2 regions of the Kribbella voronezhensis genome follow, and region 2 is predicted to be linked to the other one. Evidence: riboswitches for the same ligand, from Rfam matches in the RefSeq annotation. Region 2 holds a riboswitch; the other holds the start of a gene.
What was found. Region 2 has a riboswitch for cyclic di-AMP ahead of EV138_RS13650 (C40 family peptidase). Riboswitches for the same ligand answer to the same signal wherever they lie in the genome.
Positions count from the first base shown of each region.

Region 1: linked by a shared signal. The riboswitch ahead of EV138_RS37565 (CBM96 family carbohydrate-binding protein) and the one ahead of EV138_RS13650 (C40 family peptidase) in region 2 are both predicted to bind cyclic di-AMP.

Region 1 covers NZ_SOCE01000001.1:706,036-712,315, reverse strand. Annotated here, with positions in the region: gene EV138_RS03155 (3'(2'),5'-bisphosphate nucleotidase CysQ) at 1-318, shown strand, start outside; gene cysD (sulfate adenylyltransferase subunit CysD) at 315-1,220, shown strand; gene cysN (sulfate adenylyltransferase subunit CysN) at 1,229-2,473, shown strand; gene pssD (PssD/Cps14F family polysaccharide biosynthesis glycosyltransferase) at 2,470-2,943, shown strand; gene EV138_RS03135 (glycosyltransferase) at 2,940-3,485, shown strand; cyclic di-AMP (ydaO/yuaA leader) riboswitch at 3,865-4,034, shown strand; gene EV138_RS37565 (CBM96 family carbohydrate-binding protein) at 4,100-5,824, shown strand.
Region 2 covers NZ_SOCE01000001.1:2,977,025-2,983,304, forward strand. Annotated here, with positions in the region: gene EV138_RS13620 (MFS transporter) at 1-890, opposite strand, end outside; gene EV138_RS13625 (TetR/AcrR family transcriptional regulator) at 1,012-1,695, shown strand; gene EV138_RS13630 (DUF6058 family natural product biosynthesis protein) at 1,739-2,293, shown strand; gene EV138_RS13635 (YegP family protein) at 2,423-2,605, shown strand; gene EV138_RS13640 (YciI family protein) at 2,664-3,026, opposite strand; gene EV138_RS13645 (pyridoxal-phosphate dependent enzyme) at 3,188-4,144, shown strand; cyclic di-AMP (ydaO/yuaA leader) riboswitch at 4,416-4,608, shown strand; gene EV138_RS13650 (C40 family peptidase) at 4,608-5,456, shown strand; gene EV138_RS13655 (response regulator) at 5,578-6,234, opposite strand.

The sequences.
Region 1 (6,280 bases), 2.3 Mb from region 2:
GTGGAGTATCTGGCGACCGAGCTCGACGCCGAGCTGGTCCCGATGGGCTCGGCCGGCGTCAAGGCGACCGCCGTACTCCGCGGCGAGGTGGACGCCTATGTCCACGCCGGCGGCCAGTACGAGTGGGACTCGGCAGCGCCGGTCGCGGTCGCCGAGGCAGCCGGGTTGTTCTGCAGCCGGATCGACGGATCGCCGCTGCGTTACAACCAGGCCAGCCCGAAGTTGCCGGACCTGCTGGTGTGCCGCCCGGAGTTCTCTGCGAAGCTGCTGGCTGCCATTGCCAGTCAGCACGACGTCGCGGAAGTGAGAGTCTCGTGAGCCGGAACTACCAGTTGACCCAACTGGAGACCCTGGAGTCCGAAGCGATCTATATCTTCCGCGAGGTGGCCGCCGAGTTCGAGCGTCCGGTGCTGCTGTTCTCCGGCGGCAAGGACTCGATCGTGATGCTGCGGCTCGCGCAGAAGGCGTTCCACCCGGCCCGCATCCCGTTCTCGGTGATGCATGTCGACACCGGGCACAACTTCCCCGAAGTACTGGAATTCCGCGACTGCCGGGTCGCCGAGGTCGGCGTACAGCTCGTGGTGGCCAGCGTGCAGGAAGCGCTGGATCGCGGTTTCGTCCAGGCTCCGCCGGACGGCACCCGGAACCGGATCCAGACCCCGGTCCTGCTGGAGGCGCTGGAGAAGCACCAGTTCACCGCCGTCTTCGGCGGTGCCCGCCGCGACGAGGACAAGGCCCGGGCCAAGGAGCGGGTGTACTCGTTCCGCGACGAGTTCGGCCAGTGGGACCCGAAGAACCAGCGGCCCGAGCTGTGGAACCTGTACAACGGCCGGATCCACCTCGGCGAGAGCATCCGGGTCTTCCCGCTGTCGAACTGGACCGAGCTGGACATCTGGCAGTACATCGAGCAGGAGCGGCTCGAGCTGCCCTCGATCTACTACGCGCACGAGCGGACCGTGTTCGACCGCAACGGCATGCTGTACGCGGCGAACGAGTACTGCGTGCCGAAGGCCGGCGAGGAGACGTTCACCGCGACCGTCCGGTACCGGACCGTCGGCGACGCCTCGCTGACGGCCGCCGTACTGTCCGACGCCGACACCGTCGCGAAGGTCATCGACGAGGTCGCGAGCACCCGGATCACCGAGCGCGGCGCCACTCGCGGCGACGACAAGTTCAGCGAGGCCGCGATGGAAGACCGCAAGCGGGAAGGGTATTTCTGATCGTGGACATCCTCAGACTGGCCACGGCCGGATCCGTCGACGACGGCAAGAGCACTCTGATCGGGCGGCTGCTCTACGACACCAAGTCGGTCTTCACCGACCAGATCGAATCGGTCGAACGGGCCAGCCGCGACCGCGGTGACGACTACGTGAACCTGGCGCTGCTGACCGACGGCCTGCGGGCCGAGCGGGAGCAGGGCATCACGATCGACGTCGCCTACCGGTACTTCGCGACACCGCGACGCAAGTTCATCGTCGCGGACACGCCGGGCCACATCCAGTACACCCGCAACATGGTGACGGGTGCTTCCACCGCGGACCTCGCGCTGATTCTGGTCGACGCCCGCAAGGGCCTGCTGGAGCAGAGCCGCCGGCACGCCTTCCTGGCCACGTTGCTGCACGTCCCGCACCTGGTGCTGTGCGTGAACAAGATGGACCTGGTCGACTACTCCGAAGAGGTCTTCGAGCAGATCCGCGCCGACTTCACCCAGTTCGCCGCCAAGCTCGACGTCGGCGACCTGACCATCATCCCGGTGTCCGCACTGGTCGGCGACAACATCGTCACCCGGTCGACCGCGATGAGCTGGTACGAAGGGCCGAGCCTGCTGCACCACCTGGAGAACGTGCACGTCGCGAGCGACCGGAACCTGATCGACGTCCGGTTCCCCGTCCAGTACGTGATCCGTCCGCAGTCCGACCTGCACCGCGACTATCGCGGGTACGCCGGCCAGGTGGCCGGCGGCATCCTCAAGCCGGGCGACGAGGTGATGGTGCTGCCGTCGGGTTTCACCACCACGATCCGCTCGATCGACACGGCCGACGGCCCGGTCGAGGAGGCGTTCCCGTCGATGTCGGTGACGATCCGGCTGACCGACGAGATCGACGTCTCCCGGGGTGACATGATCTGCCGGGTGAACAACGCACCGGCGGTCACCCAGGACATCGACGCGATGGTCTGCTGGATGGACGACACCCCGCTGCGGCCGGGGCAGAAGCTCGCCATCAAGCACACGACCCGGTCGGCGCGGGCGATGGTGAAGGACCTGCACTACCGGCTCGACATCAACTCGCTGCACCGCGACATGGCCGCCGACCACCTCGGGCTGAACGACATCGGCCGGGTCCGGTTGCGCACCACCCAGCCGCTGCTCTGCGACGAGTACAAGCGCAACCGCTCGACCGGCGGCTTCGTGCTGATCGACGAGGCGACCAACCGCACCGTCGGGGCCGGCATGGTGAACGAGGCCCGGTGAGCACGAGCGAGCCCGCCGACCTGCGGGTGCTGATGGTCTGTTCCAGCGGCGGTCACCTGGCCCAGTTGATGACGCTGAAACCGTGGTGGTCGGACCGGGACACCGCCTGGGTGACGTTCCCGACCGAGGACGGCCGGTCCCTGCTGGCGGGGGAGCGGACGTACTTCGCCTACTACCCGACCACCCGCAACCTCAAGAACCTGCTCCGCAACACCGTGCTCGCGCTCCGGGTGATGCGCAAGGAGCGACCCGACGTGGTGGTCACGACCGGCGCCGGCGTCGCCCTGCCGTTCTTCGTCCTGGCCAGGCTGAGCCGGATCCCGACCGTCTACATCGAGGTCTTCGACCGGATCGACCACGCCACCCTGACAGCCAAGCTGTGCCGCCCGTTCACCACCCGGATGCTGGTCCAGTGGGAAGAGCAGAAGGACCTGTACGCCGGATCGACCGTGGTCGGGAGACTGCTGTGAGCCAGCTCGACGTCCTGGTCATCCTCGGGACCGACCACCACCACTTCGACCGCCTGATCAGCTGGCTGGACGCCTTCCTGGAGCAGCCCGGCAACGAGTCTCTGCGGGCCCTCGCGCAACTGGGCGACACCGCCCCACCACGCCGCGCCGAAGGTGTCGGCATCGTTCCGTACGACGAATTGCAGCGCCTGATGCGGCAGGCGACCGCCGTCGTCACGCACGGCGGGCCGGCCACGATGCTGGAGGTCCGCAAGCAGGGCCGCAAGCCGTTGGTGGTGCCTCGGGACCCTGCGCTGGGCGAGCACGTGGACCAGCATCAGCAGGAGTTCTCCCGCCGGATGGGCAAACTCGGGCTGGTCACCCTCTGCGAGGAGCGCGGGGCGTTCCTGGATGCCTTGGCGGCCATCCTGAAAGACCCGGAAGCCCATGCGGTGACCGAGCAGGAAAACGAACGTGACAGAGCGCAAGTGGCCGCTGCAGTCGCCACGACCGGCGCCATCATCGACCGGCTGGCGCTGGCCCGGCGCAGCAAAAAGCGCTGAATCATTCGCTTGAATCACCTGCAAAACAAGCGTTTCACCTCTGGGAATGTGGATCGGAACCGCGGCAGGGCACCGCTCGCCGGCCGCCTGATTTGAGTAAAGAGTTCGTTCAAATCACAGCCCAGATTCAGATCGAATCAAGGTCTGAGTGTCCGGATATCCGGACTTCTTCTACGTTACGTAACGATTCAGCTTGTTATCTAGCTGTAATACTACTCTCCGTGTTCTCGTCACGGAGCGTGCAGGTTAAGGCCGCATCCGGTGGTCTTGAGCACGTCCCGGAGTTCTGCGTAAGCTCACCGCGCCTGGCCCGGCTGGGGATGGCCAGGTTCCACCAAGTCGCCGACTCGCAACGCCGAGTTCCGCCCTCCGGGTCGGCGATCACCTACCACCCGGCAACAGAGGGCGGAAGTGGGGGACCCACAGGTTCCCGGACCGCGCCGGACCGAAACGTCCGGTCACGTCCTTGGGGCGAAGCCGCGCCAGCGGCCGGGTAATACTTCCGACCCGAGCCCGACAGCTAACCTCACAGGCGTGCAGGAAGGACTGCCCCCATGCGGGATGAAATCTCCCGTAGGCACGCACGACATCGTGCTGCCGTTCCCTCCGACGTTTTGAACGAACCGGCCGCCAAAGCAGGCCGGAGAACACTGATCCCGATCGTCGCGGCGATCGCGATCCTGCTGGGTACCACCGGACTGGGCTTCGCGGCGCTCAACCAGCCGGCGAAGCCGCCGGCTCCCGTCCAGCTGTCGGCCACCGCCGACGCGTACATCTCCAGCAAGTCCCCGACGCAGCGCCACGGCTGGTCCGCCCGGCTGGTGGCGAAGGCGAACGAGGCATCGATCCTGGTGCGCTACACGGTCCCTGTGGCGGCGTCCGGGTTCGACCGCAAGGCGACGCTGGTCCTGCACCGGTTGACCCGTGGTACGGCCGGAAAGATCACGGCCTCCACCGGTCCGAGTGGCTGGGCCGAGAACGTCACCTACGCGACCACTCCGAAGGCCGCCGGTACGCCGATCGCGACCGTGGCGGACGACGGTACGTCGGCCGAGCTGCGCATCGACGTGTCGGCCGCGGTGACCGATGCCGGCGTACTCAACCTGGCACTGACGCAGACCGACGGCAGCGACTACGCCGTCTTCGGCGCCCGGGAGTCCGGGCTGAACCAGTCGAAGCTCGAGATCAGCTACGTCCCCGAGGGTGACGGCCCGACGCCGTCCATGCCCACCTCCGCGCCGACGAAGCCGACCACCTCGGTTCCGACCTCGACCCCGACGGTCGTCCCGACGAAGCCCACGGCGACGCCGACTACGACCACGACCACCACCAAGCCGCCGACGACGACGCCGACGACGACCAAGCCGACCTCGACTCCCACCGCCGGCCCGGGCTGTACGGTCTCGGCTCTGCTGGTGCCGTCGTGTGGTGCCTGGTTCGGTGCCGCGGCGAACCCGCTGGGCAGCGAATCGTGGGATGCGGCGCTGCCGGCGTTCGAGTCCACGATCGGCCGGACGGTCGACATCGCGCACTACTACAACTCGAGCCCGAAGCTGTTCCCGACCGCGGACATGATCAAGCGGGCCCGTGAGCCAGGCAAGAAGCGGATGCTGTTGCTGAACTGGAAGCCGGAGATGGGCCGTACCTGGGCCCAGGTGGCGGCCGGTGACCCGACGGTGGACGCGGCGATCGATGCCGAGGCCAAGTACCTGAAGTCGACGTTCCCGGAGAAGTTCTTCCTCGGGATCCACCACGAGCCGGAGGACGAGGTCAAGCCGGCCGCCGGGTCGGGGATGACGGCCAAGGACTACAAGGCGATGTACCGGCACGTGGCGCTGCGGCTGAAGGCCAACGGCGTGACGAACGCGGTGTTCGTGATGAACTACATGGGTACGCCGCACTGGGGCTCGCAGTCCTGGTTCGCCGATCTCTACCCCGGTGACGACGTCGTCGACTGGATCGCGGAGGACCCGTACATCTTCGGGACCTCCAAGGACTGGTGGACCGACTTCGCCAGCGCGGTCGACCGCAAGGACACCTACACCTACCCGAACTGGCCGGGCTTCTACACCTGGGCGACCACCAAGCACCCGGGCAAGCCGATCATGCTGGGTGAGTGGGGCGTCAACGAGCAGACCGCCTTCAACATGTCGAAGTCCGACGTGCTGAACACGGTCAACGCCGGGCTGGCCAAGCGGCCTGCGATCAAGGCGCTGGTCTACTGGAACGAGACCAAGTTCAACCCGGTCGGGGAGACCAGGCTGGACTCGTCGAGCGCGGCCAGGTCCACGGCCCAGCAGGTGCTCGGCAGCGGATCGTTGCTCCGCCGGCTGAACTGACCCTCCCCGGGGCGCCAGGCCCTGCCCTGGCACCCCATCCGCCCTCCCCGGGGCGCCAGGTCCGCCTGGCGCCCCACCCCAAGCCCCCGGCCTTCCGAGGTCCGGGAAACCGGGACTGGCCCAACCCCCGAGGGGCCAGGAGCCCGGGAGGTGCCTGAGCCCTTCCCCCACGGGTTCAGGCACCGCAAGGACCAGGTCCCGCGGGATGCACCCGCCCCCACTCACCCCGCGGGACACTGGCCCACCAACCCCGCAGTACCGCCCTCCCACGTACTGCGACCGCCTCCGCCACCACGTTGGACACTGGCCCACCAACCCCGCAGTACCGCCCTCCCACGTACTGCGACCGCCTCCGCCACCACGTTGGACACTGGCCCACCGGCCACGTAGTACCGCCGTCGGCGACACCGCGCAGTAGCAGCGGTGTGCGTGCTGCGAGCGGCTCCGCCACCACGT
Region 2 (6,280 bases):
ATGGGCAGGAAGTGCACACCGGCTTGCAGTGCCGAGTCGCCGCGGACCTGCTGCAGGTAGATCGCGGTCAGGAAGAACATGGAGAGGAACCCGGCGCCGTTCAGCGCCAGCGAGGCACCCGAGACACTGAGTGCGCGGGACCGGAACAGCCGCAGCGGTACGAGCGGTGCCTTCGACCGCGCCTCCACCAGCACAAAGGCGATCAGTAGAGCCACACCGCCGATGAGGAACGTCAGCACCTCACCCGAGCCCCACCCCTTCGGCTCGGAGCGAACCACGCCGTACACGACGGCCAGCAGACCCGCAGTACCGAGTACTGCGCCTGCCGTGTCGAACGTGCGATCGCGTCCCTCGTTGTGCCGGGTGTCGCGGACGAACACCGGGATCAGCGCGACCAGAGCGAGCACGATCGGCACGTTGACGAAGAAGACCCATTGCCAGCTGAGCGAATCGACCAGTACGCCGCCGGCCACGACGCCGAGCGTGCCACCGAGGCCGGCGAGCCCACCCCACACTCCCATCGCGATGTTGCGTTCACGACCGTGCGCGAACGTCACGGTCAAGATCGCCAGTGCCGCTGGCGACAACAGAGCCCCACCGAGGCCTTGCACCGCCCGGGCGCCGATCAGGAACTCCGGCGAGTTCGACAGGCCCGCGATCAGCGAGGTCGCACCGAAGAGGAGGAGGCCGGCGATGAAGACCCGGCGCGGGCCGAGCAGGTCGGACATCCGGCCGCCGAGCAGCAGGAAGCCGCCGAAGAGCAGCGTGTAGGCGTTGATCACCCACTGCAGGCTGTCGGCGGAGAAGTTCAGATCGGCCTGGATGTGCGGCAACGCGACGTTCACGATCGTCACGTCCAGCACCACGATGAATTGCGCTAGGGCCAACACGGCGAGTGTCGCCCACGGACTGCGTCGCATGCCTACCTCACAGGAGAGAGTTGTCTACGTTGTATGTATACGTTGTATGCGTACTCCGTAGACGTTAAGTCTACGTTGTACACTTGTCAACGTGGCGACGATCAGCAAAGAGACCGCGAGGCGGCTCGACCCGGAGAAACTGGCGGCCAGCGCGCTGGCCCTGGCCGACACCGAGGGGCTCGAAGCGGTCACCATCAGACGGCTGGCCCAGCAGCACGAGGTCACCCCGATGGCGCTCTACCGCCACTTCAGCGACAAGGACGACCTGCTGGCCGCGATCGGCGACCGGATGCTGGCCGATATCGTCCTGCCGGAACCGACCGACGAGCGCTGGGACGTCCAGTTGCGGGCGATCCTGACCGCCTTCGTCGCCGCGCTCCGCCCGCATCCGAAGGTCGCGCAACTGGCGCTGTTCCGCATCCTCGTCACCGAGCCGGGACTGGCGCTGGCCGAGCGCACGATGGAACTGCTCACCGAGGCAGGCTTCTCCGTGGACGACGCCGCCGAGGTCGGCCGCCAGTCGCTCTGCTCGCTGATCACCCTCGTCACAGCGGAGCCGGGATCCGCCGAGGTCACCGATCCGATCGGGCGCGAGGACGCCCTCCGCGCCAAGCGTGCGGCGCTGGCCGCCCTGCCGCCCCGGCGTTACCCGCTGATCACTGCTGCCGCCGACGTCCTCGTCTGCCCGACCTCCACCGACGCGTACTACGACCTCGGCATCGACCTCGCGGTCGCCGGAATCTGCGGCGTCCTGACCGATCGGCAGCAGCGGTAACACTTCGGCCGTCGGCGAAGCAACGCGGGTTTAGCTTCGGGGCATGAGTCAGGAAGCGTTGGCGGCCAGGTTCCGCGAGGTCAATGGTGAGCATCCGATGAGCGCCGAGGACGATGCTTACGTCAATCGCCAGTACCGCGTGCTGGCCGAGCTTTGCGCGGAGCACGGTCGCGATCCGGACGACGTACGGCGGTTGATGCTGGCCGGTGAGCTCCCGCTCCCCGGCTATCTGCGCTCGGACGGTGCCGAGATGGTGCCGGCCGATCTGTTCGAGTTGCCCGACCAGGTCGGGCCCGGCGATCTGCACGCCTGGTTCGTCGCACAGTGGGAGGACATTGCCGAGGGCAACGAAGAGTGGGAGGCGTACTTGAGCGGTCAGTACGTCTGCCTGCATTCGGTCACACCGGCGACGATCCAGCGCAAAGGTGAGCTGATCCAGGCGATCGACGCGACCACCGACCCGGCCGCGCTCAAGCCGCTGGTCGACGAACTGGACGAACTCGAGCCCGAGTTCACCGGCTACGACCGGCTCCGCTTCGGCGGCCCGGTCTCCCGCGACACCCACATCACCGCGATCCGGGAGCGGCTCGACTCCTGAGGACGAGGTGCCGGGCGTTCGGCGAACGTAGTGCTGGGCGGGCGTACGGCGTACGAAGTGTCGGGCGGTCGTTCGGCGGTCCCGGGTCTAGGCTCCGGTTGGTAACCGGTTGATGACACGGGAGGTTTCATGGCGGGCAAGTTCGAGCTGTACGAGGACAAGTCGGGCGGGTTCCGGTTCCGGCTGAAGGCCGGGAACGGCGAGGTGATCGCGACCAGCGAGAGCTACAAGACCAAGGCCGGCGCGATGAACGGGATCGAGTCGATCAAGACGAACGCCCCCGGGGCGAACGTCGACGACCAGACCTCTTGAGCAGTCCGAACGGCAGGACCTCCCGCGGGCGGTCCTGCCGTTTCGCAGCTCCGGACGGCTACAGGCCGACCTCGTGGACGACCTCGCGGACCTCCACACCGAGCCCCTCGATGCTCGCGTCGGGGATCATCGCGGCCAGTTCGTAGGCGCGCTCCCTGCTCGCGACGTCGATCAGGTAGTAGCCGGCCAGGAACTCCTTCGACTCCAGGAACGGCCCGTCCGTCACCGCCGGTACGCCGTCGCGCACCTTGACGACCGCGGTCTTGGCCGGTTCCGCGAGCGCTGCGGTGCTGTGGAACTCGCCCGACTCCTGGGTGAGTGCCATGAACTTCTCGTGACCGCTGAAGATCGCCTGCTGCTCTTCCTCGGTCAGCGCCGCCAGCACGTCGGGGTTGATGTTCAGGACCAGTAGGTATTTCACGGTGTCTCCTTCACCCTCGGCTCCCCCGGCGGGAACCGCTCATCATCAGTACGGAACCGGCTGAGCGTTCTTGACATGCCGATGCTACGAACCCTGGCGGTCACGGTCGCGCTCGTGAGTCGGAGACGCCGGGATCTCTTGCTGACGGTAGATTTCGCGACATGCTCAGCCTCGAGGACGTCCGGGAAGCCGCCCAGCGGATCGAAGGCGTGGCGCACCGGACTCCGGTGATCACGTCACGGACGTTGAACGAGCGCGTCGGCGCCGAGGTGTTCCTCAAGGCGGAGAACCTGCAGCGGATCGGGGCGTTCAAGTTCCGGGGCGCCTACAACGCGATCAGCCGGCTGAGCCCCGAGCAACTCGGGCGCGGCGTCGCGGCGTACTCGTCGGGGAACCACGCGCAGGCGGTCGCGTTGGCGGCGGCACTCGCGGGGACGAGCGCGGTCATCCTGATGCCCGAGGACGCGCCGCCGACGAAGGTCGCCGCGACCAAGGGGTACGGCGCCGAGGTGGTCACCTACGACCGGTACACCGGGGACCGTACGGCGCTCGCGACCCAGCTGGCCGAGGAACGCGGGGTGACCTTGATCCCGCCGTACGACCACTACGACGTGATGGCCGGGCAGGGCACGGTCGCGCTCGAGCTGATCGAGGAGGTCGGGCAGCTCGGGGCACTGCTTGCCCCGATCGGGGGTGGCGGGCTGATCGCCGGCTGCGCGACGGCTGCCACCGCGCTCTGCCCCGGTCTCCGGGTGATCGGGGTCGAGCCCGAGGCGGGCGACGACACGGCCCGATCGCTGGCCGCCGGTGAGCGGGTCCAGATCGGCGTACCGCGGACGATCGCCGACGGGCAGGCCATCCCGATTCCGGGCGAGCTCACGTTCGAGATCAACCGGCGGCTGCTGGCCGGCGTCGAACTGGTCAGCGACGACGAGATCCGGGCCGCGATGGTGTTCGCATTCGAGCGGCTGAAGCTGGTGCTCGAACCGAGTGGCGCCTGTGCGCTGGCCGCGCTGCTGGCCGGGCGGATCCAGGACCTCCCCGACCGGGTCGGCGTGGTGCTTTCAGGCGGGAACGTGGGGCTGGAACGCTTCCTGGAGCTGCTCGCCGAGAGCTGAATCGGACCAGCACTCAGCGGCCTCTGAGTACTCACTGTGGTCGTTGTCACAGAGAGCCATCATGAAATGTGAGCCAGGTCACACGAATTCGCTGGACGCCCGCCTGAGCGCCGCTCAGACAGCCTCAGGACACCAGGTGTTCACCGGAGGTCCTTGACCCGTCAGAGACCCATTTGAGGGCTTTTCGGAGGGTGTCTGTGGATTTGAGGGTTTGCGTCGTGACCGTTCTGTTATACAGTCGTCGGCGGTTCGACAAATGAGACGAACTGCAGGTGTGTCAACGCCGAGTCCTGCCAGGCGCACCTGTTCCCCTCGAACAACCATGGCAGGAGTGGGGGACCCAGGAGGTTGGGGTCCGACCGTGAGTGGTCGGGTCCCTGGGGTGAAGTCCGCGGGAGCGGACCGGGCTATCGACTCTCAGCCCGAACCCGACAGCTAACTCCGCAGGCGTCGGGAGACAACCATGCCCGTCACCGTCCGACGGACAGCGCTGCCTGCTGTCAGTCACCAGAGCGAGTCCAGTACCCGGCCCACCGGTCGCATCCTGGCCAAGCACCGCAAGACCACCAAGTCCGCGGCCGCCCCGCGTGCCGCAGCCGCCGTCCTCTCGGTCGGCCTCGCCGTCAGCGGCGGAGCGATCCTCACCGTCGCCGGCACCCCTACGACCGCCTCGGCGGCCACCAGCAAGACCACCTCGGCCGCGTGGGCCCGGGGTAACAAGCCGGTCTCCACGAAGCCGCTGCTTCGCTACGCCGACGCCGGCTCCGCCGTTCGCTACGTGCAGCGCTCGCTGGACGTCCCGGCCGGTGGTTGGTACGGCTCCGCCACTCGTACGGCGGTCGCCAAGTTCCAGCGCCGGGTGGGCCTGCCCCGCACCGGCACCATGACCGTGAACACCTGGCGTTCGCTGTTCTACGCCGCGAGCCACGGTCTGCTGCACGGCGGTACCGGGAGCAGCTCCACCTTCCAGGCCCGCGTCCTGCGGGAAGCGGCCAAGCTCAAGGGCACGCCGTACCGCTACGGCGGCACGACCACCCGCGGCCTGGACTGCTCGGGCTACACCGGTCTCGTCTACAAGCGCGCCGGCAAGAAGCTCCCCCGTACGTCGCGCCAGCAGTACAGCGCCACGAGGCACTTGAGCCGCAGGTCCGCCAAGCCTGGCGACCTGGTGTTCTTCAAGAGCGGTGGCGGCAGCGTGTACCACGTCGGCATCTACGCCGGCGGCAACATGCTGTGGCACGCCTCGAGGCCGGGCCGCCCGGTCGCGAAGGCAAAGATCTGGAGCAGCAACGTGGCCTTCGGCCGCGCCTGATCCTGCATCACGTCAGCGAGACCCGTCTCCCCCCACGGGTCGCTGACCTGGAACCGGTCGCGAGTCGCCGCCCCCACCCCTCCGGCGACTCGCGGCCGGTTTCCCTTCTCTACAAGGCGTTTCAGGTGTCCAGCAGGCCCGCGTCATGGGCGAGGATCGCGACCTGGACCCGGTTGGTGGCATCGAGTTTCACCAGCACCCGCGACACGTGCGCCTTCACGGTCGCCTCGCTCATGAACAACTGCTTGCCGATGTCGGCATTGGACAGGCCCTGAGCGACCGCGGCCAGCACCTCCTTCTCGCGATCGGTCAGTGACGTCAGCCGCTCCCGCGCCACCCGCCGCCGATCGGTCCGCTGATCCGCCGCGAAGTGCCCGATCAACCGCCGGGTCACGGCGGGCGACAACATCGCGTCCCCGGCTGCGACGACGCGAACAGCTTGCACGAGCTCGCGCGGCGGCGTGTCCTTCAACAGGAACCCACTCGCCCCGGCCTGCAACGCCCGGAACACATAGTCGTCCAGATCGAACGTCGTCAGGACTACGACCTTCGGCGGCTCGGGCAACTCCTGCACGGCCCGCGTGGCGGCAAGTCCGTCGAGCTTCGGCATCCGGATGTCCATCAGCACCACGTCCGGGCGATGCTCGCGCACCATCGCGACCGCGTCGGCGCCGTCCTCGGCCTCGGCGACGACCTCGAGGTCGTCGGCCGACTCGAGGATCATCTTGAGTCCGGCCCGGACCAGCGCCTCGTCGTCCACGATCAGCAGCCGCGTCATCCTTCTCCTTCGTCGATGTCGTCGGTGTCATCGGTCTTGTCGGTGG